2 regions of the Nonomuraea sp. NPDC000554 genome follow, and region 2 is predicted to be linked to the other one. Evidence: riboswitches for the same ligand, from Rfam matches in the RefSeq annotation. Region 2 holds a riboswitch; the other holds the start of a gene.
The links. A riboswitch is a leader RNA that binds a small molecule or an ion and turns the genes downstream of it on or off. The one in region 2 is predicted to bind S-adenosylmethionine.
Positions count from the first base shown of each region.

Region 1 (6,460 bases), on a different contig from region 2:
CCCGCGCTGCGGGTGACGACCTTCACGGGCAGCTCCGGGTAAGCCAGGTAGGGCTGGTCGCGCCGCAGGTCGAAGTCCACGCCGGACGCGCGGGCGATGGGGCCGCTCACGCCGTACTGCATGATCTGCTCGCGGCTGAGGACGCCGACGCCCCGCGTACGGGCGAGGAAGATCTCGTTGTTCAGGATCAGGTTCTCGATGTCGGGCACCCGGCGCCGCGTCTCGGCCACCACCTCGGAGACGCGGTCGAGCCAGCCGAGCGGCAGGTCCTCCTTGAGCCCGCCGACGCGGTTGAACATGTAGTGCATGCGTCCGCCGGAGATCTCCTCCATGACGCCCTGGATGCGTTCGCGCTCGTTGAAGGCGTAGAAGACGGGGGTGATCGCGCCCAGTTCGAGCGGGTAGGAGCCGAGGAACATCAGGTGGCTGAGCACCCGGTTCAGCTCGGCGAGCAGCGTACGCGCCCAGACCGCTCTGACGGGCGGTTCCATGCCGAGCATGCGTTCGGCGGCGATCACCACGCCCAGCTCGTTGGCGAAGCCCGACAGCCAGTCGTGCCTGTTGGCGAGCATGATGATCTGCCGGTAGTCGCGGACCTCGAACAGTTTCTCCGCGCCCCGGTGCATGTAGCCGATGATCGGTTCGGCGGCGGCGATGCGCTCGCCGTCGAGCGTCAGCCTGAGCCTCAGCACGCCGTGGGTGGACGGGTGCTGCGGGCCGATGTTGAGGATCATGTCCTCGGTGGCGAGCTCTTTCGCGCCTGCCCCGATCCCGACCACGCGTTCCGTCATACGGCCATGCTGCCACCGGCCGCTGTGGTGTTCCAGCCGGGGGGCCCAACCGGACACAACGGGGCAAGGGTCAAGGAACGGTATGGAAGCGCATCGCGGGGTGTCGGGAGGGGAGGGGTACCAGGGACGGGGGGAGAGACCACCATGAAGAGAGTTCTGTTCGATGGAGCCGCGCTGATCTCCCGGCTGCTGATCGGCGTGATCTTCTTGGCGCACGGATTGCAGAAGTGGCAGGTCGGCTTCGGGGTCACGGGCCGGCTGCTCACCCAGGCGGGCATCCCGCTGCCGCAGCTCTCGGCCGTGTACGCCACTGTCGTGGAGACTGTCGGCGGCGCCTTCCTGATCATCGGCCTGCTGGTGCGGCTGTCGGCGCTGCTGCTGCTCCTCGAGATGATCGGCGCGTACCTCTTCGTGCACGCCGGTCACGGGATCTTCGTCGAGACCGGAGGGTGGGAGCTCGCCGGCTTCGCGGCGGCCGCGCTGCTGCCGCTCCTCGCGCTGGGCGGAGGCCGGATCGGCGTCGACGGCATCCTCAACAGGATGTACCGGCGGCGTGCCGAGCGCCGTGCCGCCGAGGCGGACCTGGCCGCGCACGCGCCGACCGTGCCCACCCCGACGGGGACCGGCGAGCCCCACGCAGGTGAGCCCCGCCCCGGAGAGACCGGGACGGGGGAGTCGGCGCATCAGACCAGGCCGACCTCGATTCCCCGGCAGGGCACCGCACCCAGCTCGGGCAAGCTGACCGACGACGACATCCCGGAGATCGACTCGCTGATCTCCGACGAGCCGGGGAAGCGGCGCCCGCCGAACCGCTGACGAGAGCCGACCGCCACCCGAGCGTGACGGACTAGCTGTACTCGGCCCGGCGGGTCACCAACCCGCTGGCCGAGTACGGCTAGCGCCGGGTGGTGAGGTCGCGGAGCGCTTCGACCAGGCGGTCGACGTGCTCCTCGGTCGTGCCCAGGCCGATGGAGGCCCGCACGGCCGAGGCGGTGCCGTCCTCGCAACCGCCGTCGGCCGTCCCGAGCAGGTGCCGGACGAACGGGTGCGCGCAGAACTTGCCGTCGCGCACCCCGATCCCGTACTCGCCCGAAAGCGCCTCGGCGACCTCGCGGGCCGCATACCCGTCGACGACGAACGAGACGATGCCGACCCGCGGGTGGTCAGGACCCCACAGTGACAGCTCGCGCACGCCGTCGATGGCGGCCAGCCCGGCGCGGAGCCGCGTGATCAGCCGCTCCTCCTCACGCTCCACCGCGGTCCAGCCGGTGGCGCTCAGCGCGTCGCAGGCGGCGGCGATCGCGATCGCGCCGAGCACGTTGGGGGTGCCCGCCTCGTGGCGTGGCTCCGGGTCGTCGTGCCAGTCGGTGCCCTGGTCGGCGGCGTCGGCTGCGCCGACGGAGCGGACCGCGCCGCCGCCCTTCAGGTAGGGCTCGCCGTCCGAGAGCCAGTCGCGCCTGCCGACGAGGACGCCCGCGCCGAACGGCGCGTACAGCTTGTGCCCGGAGAAGGCCACGTAGTCGAGGTCGAGCGCCGTCAGGTTGAGCCGCCGGTGGGGGACGAGCTGGGCCGCGTCGACCAGGATGCGGGCGCCGTGGCGGTGCGCGATGTGGGCGAGGGCGGCGATCGGCCAGAGCTCGCCGGTGACGTTGGACGCGGCGGTGACGACCAGCAGCTTGGGCCCGTCGATGCCGGCCAGCGCCTCGTCGGCGATGCGGACGGCCTCACCGGGGAAGGGGGGCGGCGCAAGGCGTACCGAGCGGGCCCAGGGCAGCAGCGACGCGTGGTGCTCGGTGTCGAAGACGACCACGGTGGTGTCGGCGGGGAGGCAGCCGGCCAGCAGGTTGGTGGCGTCGGTGGTGTTGCGGGTGAAGATCACCGCGTCGTCGGGACGGGCGCCGACGAAGGCCCTGACGGTGTGCCGGGCCTGCTCGTAGCGGGCGGTGGTGAGCTGGGAGGCGTACCCCGCGCCGCGGTGCACGCTGGAGTAGGCCGGGAGCGCGGCGGTGACGGCCGCGCTGACCGGCTCGAGACAGGGGGCGCTCGCCGCGTAGTCGAGGTTGGCGTAGCCGACGAGCTTGCCGCCCTTGACCGGCACTTCCAGGTCCGCGCCGAGCACGGCGGGCAGGGGACGCCGGTCGTGGAGGGGACGGTTCTCGCGAGCGGCGGGGACCGTCGCGGAGTTGAAGATCGTCAGCGTGGACACAGCAAACCTCCTGGGGTCATCGGACCCCTGGAGCAGCCACGGAGCCCGCGCTTGCCCGCCACACCCCGTGGCGGACCAGGTCTTCACCCGGGGCACCCCGCCGCGGACGCGAGGGTTGCCGGCCAGCAAGCCGGGGCTGTGCGCTGGCACTCATGACCTACGTCGGGAACTATAACCGACACCCGGCCCACGATCGCAAGTCCCGAACTTCTCCAGCCATTGGGTCGTTGGACCCAGAACACGGCACGGAGGTAGGCAGATGTGGGACTGGGTCCTCGACCCTCAGATCTGGATCGGGTTCTTCACCCTGGTCGCCCTGGAGATCGTCCTGGGCATCGACAACATCATCTTCATCTCCATCCTGGCCGGGAAGCTGCCGCCTGAGCAACGGGACAAGGCCCGGGTGATGGGCCTGGGCGCGGCTCTGATCAGCCGTCTGCTCCTGCTGCTCGGGCTGTCGTGGGTGGTGCGGCTGAAAACGCCGCTGTTCGAGGTGTTCGGGCACGGCATCTCGGGACGCGACCTGATCCTGCTGCTGGGCGGGCTGTTCCTGCTGGCCAAGAGTGTCACGGAGATCGGCCACAGCATGGACGCCAAGCCCGAGGGCGGCAAGTCCCGGGCCGTCACCTCGTTCGCCTCGGTGATCGTCCAGATCATGATCCTGGACGTGGTCTTCTCGCTCGACTCGGTGATCACCGCTGTCGGCATGGTGGACGAGCTCGGCGTGATGATCGCGGCGGTGATCGTGGCGGTGCTGGTGATGCTGTTCGCCTCGGGGCCGATCTCCAGGTTCGTCGACAGGCATCCGAGCATCAAGATGCTGGCGCTGGCGTTCCTCGTGCTCATCGGGGTGGTGCTCGTCGCCGAGGGGCTGGGCCAGCACATCCCCAAGGGCTACATCTACTTCGCGATGGCGTTCTCGGTCGTCGTGGAACTGCTCAACATCCGCGTACGCAACAAGCACGCCAAGCACGAAGAGGTCGCTTCTAAGATGAAATAGTGCGCTTCGATCCTTGGAATCCGGATTTTGTCGCTTTCCCCTACGGTGTCTACTCCGAGCTGAGGCGTGACGCGCCCGTCAGCTTCTTCGAGCCGACGGGCCAGTGGCTCGTCTCCCGCCACGCCGACGTGAACGCCCTGCTCAGGGATCGCCGGCTGGGCCGGTCCTACCTGCAGGTGGCCACGCACGAGGAGTTCGGCAGGCAGCCGGAGCCGGAGTTCCAGGAGCCGTTCTGGCGGATCTCCAGAGCGGGCATGCTGGACGTCGAGCCGCCGGTGCACACCAGGCTGCGCCGGCTGGTCTCCAAGGCGTTCACCCCGCGCATGGTCGAGTCGCTCCGCCCCCGGGTCCGCGGCATCGCCGAGGGCCTGGTCGGCGCGTTCGTGGAGAAGGGCGGCGGCGACCTCATCGCCGAGGTGGCCGAGCCGCTCCCGGTGACGGTGATCGCCGAGATGCTCGGCATCCCCGAGCAGGACAGGCACCTGTTGCGTCCCTGGTCGGCCGACATGTGCGGGATGTACGAGCTCAACCCGAGCCTGCAGGCCCAGCACGCGGCCGTCAGGGCGGCGTCGGAGTTCGCCGACTACCTCAAGGACCTGGCGCGCTCCAGGAAGGCCGCCCCCGGCGACGACCTGATCAGCGCCCTCGCCCAGATCGACGAGCTGACCGAGGACGAGCTGGCCGGCACCTGCGTCCTGCTGCTCAACGCCGGCCACGAGGCCACCGTGAACGTGACGGGCAACGGCTGGCGGGCCCTGCTGCGCAACCCGGACGAGCTGGCCAGGCTGCGCGAGGACCGCTCGCTGCTGCCCATGGCCATCGAGGAGCTGATGCGCTGGGACACCCCGCTGCAGCTGTTCGAGCGCTGGGTGCTGGAGGACATCGAGATCCACGGGGTCCGCATCCCGCGCGGGGTCGAGGTGGCGCTGCTGTTCGGTTCGGCCAACCACGACCCTGAGGTGTTCGACGACCCCGAACGGCTCGACGTGGGCCGCGCGGACAACCCGCACATCTCCTTCGGCGCGGGCATCCACTTCTGCCTGGGCGCGCCGCTGGCCAGGATCGAGCTGATGGAGTCGTTCGGCGCGCTGCTGGACCGGACGTCCAAGCTGGAACTCGTCAGCGAGCCCGAGTGGAAGCCCGGCTACGTCATCAGGGGCCTGCGGTCGCTGGACCTCAGCGTCGCTGGCTGAGCCAGCCGAAGCCGCCCAGGCCCAGCGGGTCGATCAGCTCGGCCTCCTCCGAGGCTCGGGCCAGGGCCCGGAGATAGCCGCGCGGATCGGTGCGGGCCAGGTCGATCGGCGGACGGGTGCCGGTGATGCCCAGCGCCCGCAGCGCGTCGCGCTGTGTGGACAAGGTTGTGGATATCGCACCGGCCAGTTCGCCGGCCGCCGCGCATGCGTCGAGCGCGACATGTGCGGTGATATCGCAGGTACCGTCGGGGATGGGCGCGACGACCGAACCGTCGCGGTATCCGGTGAGTGTGCCGCAAGGCGGACGGTTATCCACAGGGTGTGCATAATCGACGGCCACCGCGCGCCCCTTCCTGAGCCGTCCCAGGACGGAGGCCCAGGCCGCGTCGCGGGGGCAGCCGATCTCGGCTCGCGAGCCCACTCGCGACAGCCGCCACCACCGGTCGAGCCAGGCGCGGTCGGCGGGAGGCGGCGGGTCGCCGAGCCGTTCCTCGCCCGTCTCCGTGTCGACCAGGACGAGCCGGGGCCCGTCGGCGGTCTGCTCGACGACGTCCAGCGGGACGTTGTCGAGCCACTCGTTGGCGATCGCCAGCCCGGTGATGCCCGAGGGGATCGTCGCCCGCCAGGCGATCGGCTCGGCCAGGCCGTCGGGCCTGGTGGAGAGCTCGACGGCGGTGATGCGCAGCCGCTCGCGCAGCGCGGGCTCCGCGGCGTCGAGGACGCGGCCGACGAGGACGCCCTCGCCCGCGCCGATGTCGACGAGGTCGAGCCGGGGCGGCGAGCCGAGTTCGGCGTCGACCTCCAGCAGCAGGGCCAGCACGGCCTCGGCGAACGCGGCCGAGGCGCTGACCGAGGTGCGGAAGTGGCCGGAAGGCCGTTCTCGCAGGTAGAAGCCGCCCTCGCCGTACAGCGCGCGCTGGGTCGCGGCGCGCCAGGTGAGCCACATGCCCTGGACTATCTCACGCTCTGGGCGGACAACGCACAGTAATGAGATGGCCACGCCTTGTGGCGAACATGCGCTAGCGTTACCGAAAGTCATCGAGCGGCCACGACCGGTCGTCCCCTATGTGTCGGGGTGGTCGTCTCGAACGTGGCATTCGTCCCCCGCGGCTCAGGCCGCGTTCCGAGAGGAGCTCTCGTGTTCAAGAAGACCCTGGTCGTGGCCGGCGCGCTCGCCATGCTGTCGCTGGCCGCCCCCGCCTACGCCGACGACACCAGCGGCGACGGCGGTGTGCTGTCCGGCAACCAGATCTTCGCGCCCATCACCGTG
Region 1 is NZ_JBEPDC010000004.1:293,675-300,134, reverse strand. It holds gene ABT294_RS10290 (NADH-quinone oxidoreductase subunit D) at 1-791, opposite strand, end outside; gene ABT294_RS10285 (DoxX family protein) at 936-1,607, shown strand; gene ABT294_RS10280 (aminotransferase class V-fold PLP-dependent enzyme) at 1,687-2,997, opposite strand; SAM riboswitch class IV at 3,040-3,155, opposite strand; gene ABT294_RS10275 (TerC family protein) at 3,257-3,997, shown strand; gene ABT294_RS10270 (cytochrome P450) at 3,997-5,190, shown strand; gene ABT294_RS10265 (SAM-dependent methyltransferase) at 5,174-6,136, opposite strand; gene ABT294_RS10260 (chaplin family protein) at 6,329-6,460, shown strand, end outside.
Region 1: linked by a shared signal. The riboswitch ahead of ABT294_RS10280 (aminotransferase class V-fold PLP-dependent enzyme) and the one ahead of thrC (threonine synthase) in region 2 are both predicted to bind S-adenosylmethionine.

Region 2 (6,460 bases):
TGAAGCAGAACTCCAGCGCCACGACGCAGAACAGCACGGCGCCCGCCAGGTGGAAGCGCCAGCCCGGACGCCCAGCCGTCGCGTGCGGGCCGCCCGCGCTCCGGTCGCGTTCGGGGACCCAGACCCTGCCCAGGGCGGCGGCCAGCACGGCCGTGAGCACGGGCGTGACCAGCAGCGCGGGCCGCCAGCCGAGCCCGCTCTGCGCGGCCACGCTGAGCAGCAACGACACCCCGATCCCGAGGACGACCGCGACCCCGTTCGCCTCGCTGATCGCGGCGGGTCCCGCCGGGCCGTGGTGCTCGCTGAGCGCGGCCATCGCGCTGTAGAGCGCCATCGAGCCGAGGCCGCCGCCCAGCCCGTACCCGAGGATGGTGGCGGCGGCCGCGGGGACGAGCACGATGAGCACGACGCTCGCGCTCATGCCCGCCAGACCGGCCCAGACGAGGGCGCGCCTGCCGAACCTCCTGGTGAGGACGGGCAGCAAGAGCCCGGTCAGCACGTTGCCCGCGGCCATCGCGGTGCCGTGTAACCCGGCGACCGCGTTTGACACGTGCAGGTCGTCGCGCAGGAGCGGCAGGGCGGCGCTCAGGCCGTACAGGAACGTGGCGAACGTGCCGAGCTGGAGGTAGACGAGCCAGGTGGGCAGGTCTCGGGTGAGCCGGATGCGTGCAGAGACCGTCGCCATCCGGCAGCCCCCATCGAATATGCGTGGATGTCACCCGAAGTGGATGTCAGCTGAAATCGTAATTCAGCGCATCCAGCTGGGCCGAGAGCCATTTCTGTGGCGGCAGCGCGGTGGCCGCCGCCTCCAGGCTGTCGCGGCGGCGCATGCGCTCATCCTCCGGCATGACCAGCGCCCGGTGCAGGGCCCCCGCCGTGTCGATGACGTCGTACGGGTTGACGACCAGCGCGTGCTCGCCCAGCTCGGCCGCCGCGCCCGCCTCGCGCGAGAGCACCAGCGCGCAGCGCGGCGACAGGACCGGGCCCTCCTTGGCCACCAGGTTCATGCCGTCGCGGATCGGGTTCACCAGCAGCACGTCGGCCAGGCGGTAGGCGGCCAGCGAGCGCGGGTAGTCGTCGTTGACGTTGAGGATCAGCGGGTTCCAGTCTTCGGTGGCGTACTCGTCCTCGATCTCCTGCGCGCAGCGCTGCACCGACGCGGTGTACTCGCGGTACTCGGGCAGGTCGTGCCTGCTGGGGTAGGCGAAGGCGAGGTGGACGACGCGTCCGTGCCACTCGGGATGGGCGGCCAGGAACTCGCGGTAGGCGAGCAGGCCGCGCACGATGTTCTTGGACAGCTCCGTGCGGTCGATGCGGACGATCAGCTTGCGGTCGCCGACCTCGTCCCTGAGCGCGGCCATGTGCGACTCGACGTCCGGCTCGCAGGCCCGTGCCCACAGCGCCTCGCCGTCGACGCCGAGCGCGTGCACGCCGACGCGGGTGGTCCGGCCCTCGTGGGCGACGGTACGGCCTGAGCGGTCGACCTGCGCGCCCAGCAGCCGCTCGCAGCAGTCCATGAACGCGGCGGCCCAGCGCTCGGTGAGGAAGCCCGCGTGGTCGGCGCCCAGGATGCCCTCCAGGACCTCGTGGGCGACCGCGTCGGGCAGCAGCGAGAAGTACTCGGGCGGCGCCCACGGCGTGTGGCTGAAGTGCGCGATGCGCAGGTCGGGACGCTCGGCGCGGAGCATCGCCGGGGTCAGCGTCAGGTGGTAGTCCTGGACCATCACGCGGGCGCCGTGGGCGGCCTCCTCGGCGAGCGCGAGCGCGAACGCGCCGTTGTAGTCGCGGTAGGACTCCCACTCGCGCTGGAACCTGGAGCCGAAAGTGGGCGCGTTGGGGATGTCGTAGAGCAGGTGGTTGACGAACCAGAGCGTCGAGTTGGCCACCGCGTTGTAGGCGCGGTGGAACGTGGCCGGGAGGATGTCGAGCATCCGCAACGCGCCGGTGTCGTAGCCCGCCTGGTCGAGCCGGCCGCTGGGCGACTGCCGGACGGCGCTGCGATCACCGTCGGAGAGTGCCGCGCAGACCCAGAGCACGCCGTAGTCCTTGGCGACCCCTGAAAGCCCTGACACCAGGCCCCCACCACCGCGCTTCATGGTCAGCACGCCGTCGTCGGACACGGTGAACGAGACCGGCCCTCTGTTCGAAGCCACCAGCACGCTGTTCATCGAAACTCCTTGAGCGTGGAGACTCCCGCCTTCAGGAGGGGGAGGAAACACGGCCCGGTGCCGCACGTTCTGGATCGAACCTGTGCACGAAGCTCTACTGGCCGTAGTAGCTTGTGCGCGTGGCGCAGTCGGTCATGCGGGCGTTCAAGTGCCGCAGGAAGTCGCGCCTGTCGGCCGAGTGCACCCGCTCGGCCTTCGCCTACCGGAACGGTCTGCTCACCCTGGCGAAGATGGACACGCCGCCGGCAGTCGTGTGGTCGCGTCCTTGGCAGTGCGCCTGTGGCGCGTCCCACGACCGCGACGTCGCCGGGAACATCCTCGCCGCCGGGCCGGCGGAGCGGTGAAACGCCTGTGGAGCTGATGTAAGGCCTCAACGGGAGACCACCTCCTTGACGGGCGATCGGCGGTGAAGCAGGAACTCCTCACGGGCGACCGTGGGGAATCCCCCTCATTCGCGAGGGGGAGGATGTCAATTCGGTTCCCTCCGACCTTAGGATCCCAGCTATGGCGCTTGATGAGCTAACCGAGGAACTTGCCCGCTCCGCCGCTGCCGGAGATCATCGCGCACTCGGCGAGCTCCTGAAGCGGATCGAACCGGACGTGCTGCGGCACTGCGCTCGTATCCTGCCCTACCACCAGGATGCTGAGGAGGCCTCCCAGGACACCCTGCTCGCCGTCGCGCGGAACATCGGCCGGTTCGAGGGGCGTGCCAGGTTCAGCACCTGGCTGCACATCGTGACCGCCAACTGCGCGCGCACCACGTACCGGTCGCTGAAGCGCAGGGCGGCGGAGCAGAGCTCCGACGAGCTGCCCCTGCAGAAGCCGGACGTGCGGCGGGTCAGCGTGATCGCCGGGTCGCGGCTCGATCTGCTCGACGCGATGGAGGCGCTGGAGGCCGACAAGCCCGACCTCGCGCAGGCGCTCGTGCTGCGCGACATCGTGCAGCTCGACTACAACGAGGTCGCCGAGCAGCTCAAGATCCCGCTCGGCACCGCCAAATCGCGCATCCACCAGGCGCGCAAGTACGTCCAGGGCGTGCTCGGCGAGGAGTATCGATGAGATCGGCTGTCTCGTATTCTGAGACATCTGGTCGGGATGCGGGCGTGGCCAGGTAACATCCATTTCGACAACTGAATATTGCTCATCCAGAGGGGTGGAGGGACCGGCCCTACGAAGCCCCGGCAACCCTCCCGGTTCAAGGCTCGCGACCCGCGAGGCCGACCGGGACAAGGTGCCAATTCCGGTCTGCGGTCAGGGTGGCCGCAGGCGAAGATGAGGGAAGGCCTCGCTTCATGTCGCTTGACTTTGGTCCTGCTGTCGGTCTCTCCTGCCGCGAGTGCGGCACCCGCTACGACCTTGGTCCCAGCTTCGCCTGTCTGGAGTGTTTCGGGCCGCTTGAGGCGGCCTACTCCTTCGGCGAGGTGACCCGGGCGCAGATCGAGTCCGGGCCCGCGAACATCTGGCGCTACCGTTCGCTGCTCCCCGTCCCCGTCGACGTCGCGTCCAAGCCGAACATGAACCCCGGCTGGACGAAGCTGGTCAAGGCCGGCAACCTCGGGCGGGCGCTGGGCATCAAGTCCCTGTACGTCAAGGACGACTCGGGCAACCCCACCCACTCCTTCAAGGACCGGGTCGTCGCGATCGCCGTCGAGGCGGCGCGCAACTTCGGCTTCCACACCCTCTCCTGCTCCTCCACCGGCAACCTGGCGGGCGCGGTCACGGCCGCCGCGGCCAGGGCCGGGCTCGACGCCTGCGTGTTCATCCCCGCCGACCTGGAACAGGCCAAGATCGCCATGGCCCGGGTGTTCGGCGGCAAGCTGGTCGGCATCCAGGGCACCTACGACGAGGTCAACCGGTTCTGCTCCGAGCTGATCGGCGACCCGCTGGGCGACAAGTGGGGCTTCGTCAACGTCAACCTGCGGCCGTACTACGCCGAGGGCTCCAAGACGCTCGCGTACGAGATCGCCGAGCAGCTCGGCTGGCGGCTGCCCGAGCAGATCGTCATCCCGATCGCCTCGGGGTCCCAGCTCACGAAGATCGACAAGGGCTTCAAGGAGCTGGTGGCGCTGGGTCTGGTGGAGGACACCCCCTACAAGGTCTTCGGGGCCCAGGCGCTCGGCTGCTCGCCGGTGTCGGCCGCGTTCAAGGCGGGCCACGACGTGGTGCAGCCGGTCAAGCCCGACACCATCGCCAAGTCGCTGGCCATCGGCAACCCCGCCGACGGGCCGTACGTGCTCGACATCGCCCGCCGCACCGGGGGAGCGGTGGAGGACGTCACCGACGCCGAGATCGTCGCCGCGATCAAGCTGCTGGCCTCGACTGAGGGCATCTTCGCCGAGACTGCCGGCGGGGTCACCGTGGGCGTGCTGAAGAAGCTCGTCGAGACCGGGCAGCTCGACCCGGAGGCCGAGACCGTGGTCCTGAACACCGGCGACGGGCTCAAGACGCTCGACGCCGTGGCCGCCGACGCCACCCCCACCGCCGTGATCCGGCCCTCTCTCGACGCGTTCCGCGCGGCTGTCTGACAACCAGGAAAGGCGAGTTAAACCCATGAGCGTTTCTGTGCGGATTCCCACCATCCTGCGCACGTACACCGGCGGTAACGCGGAAGTGAGTGGCGAAGGCGCGACTCTTCGTGACGTCCTTGCCAAGCTCGACTCCGACTACCCGGGCATCGGAGCGCGAATTCTGGATGATTCGGGCAAGATTCGTCGTTTTGTCAACGTTTACGTTGGCGAAGAGGACGTCCGTTTTGTCGAAGGGCTCGACACGCCAGCACCTGAAGGCGCACAGATCTCTATCATCCCGGCAGTCGCCGGCGGCTGACCGTCAGGCGGAGAAGGGCGCCCCTCGGGGCGCCTTCTTCATTTCCCGTTCAATTCAACGGGCTCACCCTCTGGACGAAATATGCGGTTCGTAGATTGACTCTGTTGCCAAACGCCGTGCCACAGGTATGGTCGAGGGCGATCGTCTGGCTGATTTAGCGATAAGTCATGCGATTACGGGTCGCGTATGGAATGGGCGCGATCTGTGAGCCCAGTAAGAGGAGTCGGAAGTGGCGCAGGGCACCGTCAAGTGGTTCAACGCGGACAAGGGCTACGGCTTCATCGCGGTAGACGGTGGTAAGGATGTTTTTGTCCATTACTCAGCGATCATGATGGACGGGTACCGCTCTCTCGAACAGGGACAGCGTGTCGAGTTCGAGATCACGCAGGGTCAGAAGGGGCCGCAGGCGGAGTCTGTCCGCACGGTCTGAAGCACTGGTACGCATCGGCCGGCCCGCACGGCAGCGCAGTCCGTGCGGTCTCGCCGTCCCCTTCCCGCCGACCTGGGTACGGCGGGCCGAGTGGCCCGCCGTACCGACTGACCTGGGCGGCAGTGGTGTTCGCTTGCACTCGGCTGGGTAGAGTGCTAAACAGTTCGTTGGCACTCTCTTCCACAGAGTGCCAACACGGGATCGAGGCGATGGGGCCTGCCGAACGGAGTTGCGGGCCCATATGCCGTCGCGGGCGTCGGCTCGGTCCACAACAAGCCACCCTGCATCTGGGAGGTCTAGCCTTATGGCAGCCAAGATGATCGCGTTTGACGAGGACGCCCGGCGCGGTCTCGAGCGCGGTATGAACCAGCTCGCTGACGCCGTCAAGGTGACCCTCGGCCCCAAGGGCCGCAACGTCGTGCTGGAGAAGAAGTGGGGCGCTCCCACGATCACCAACGACGGTGTCTCCATCGCCAAGGAGATCGAGCTCGAGGATCCTTGGGAGAAGATCGGCGCTGAGCTGGTCAAGGAAGTCGCCAAGAAGACCGACGACGTCGCCGGCGACGGCACCACCACCGCCACCGTGCTCGCCCAGGCGCTGGTACGTGAGGGTCTGCGTAACGTGGCCGCCGGCGCCAACCCGATGTCGCTGAAGAAGGGCATCGAGTCGGCCGTCGAGCGGGTCAGCGAGGAGCTTTCCAAGCTGGCCAAGGACGTGGAGACCAAGGAGCAGATCGCCTCCACCGCCTCCATCTCCGCCGCCGACCCCGAGATCGGCTCGCTCATCGCCGAGGCGATGGACAAGGTCGGCAAGGAAGGCGTCATCACCGTCGAGGAGAGCAACACCTTCGGCCTCGAGCTCGAGCTCACCGAGGGCATGCGCTTCGACAAGGGCATGACGTCGATGTACTTCGTCACCGACTCCGACCGCATGGAGGCCGTGCTCGAAGACCCGTACATCCTGATCGTCAACTCGAAGGTCTCGGCGAACAAGGACCTCCTGCCGCTGCTCGACAAGGTCGTGCAGTCGGGCAAG
Region 2 is NZ_JBEPDC010000011.1:38,487-44,946, forward strand. It holds gene ABT294_RS21475 (MFS transporter) at 1-685, opposite strand, end outside; gene ABT294_RS21480 (alpha,alpha-trehalose-phosphate synthase (UDP-forming)) at 732-2,168, opposite strand; gene ABT294_RS50855 (hypothetical protein) at 2,288-2,512, shown strand; gene ABT294_RS21490 (RNA polymerase sigma factor) at 2,673-3,227, shown strand; SAM riboswitch class I at 3,307-3,447, shown strand; gene thrC (threonine synthase) at 3,461-4,693, shown strand; gene ABT294_RS21500 (MoaD/ThiS family protein) at 4,719-4,994, shown strand; gene ABT294_RS21505 (cold-shock protein) at 5,224-5,424, shown strand; gene groL (chaperonin GroEL) at 5,729-6,460, shown strand, end outside.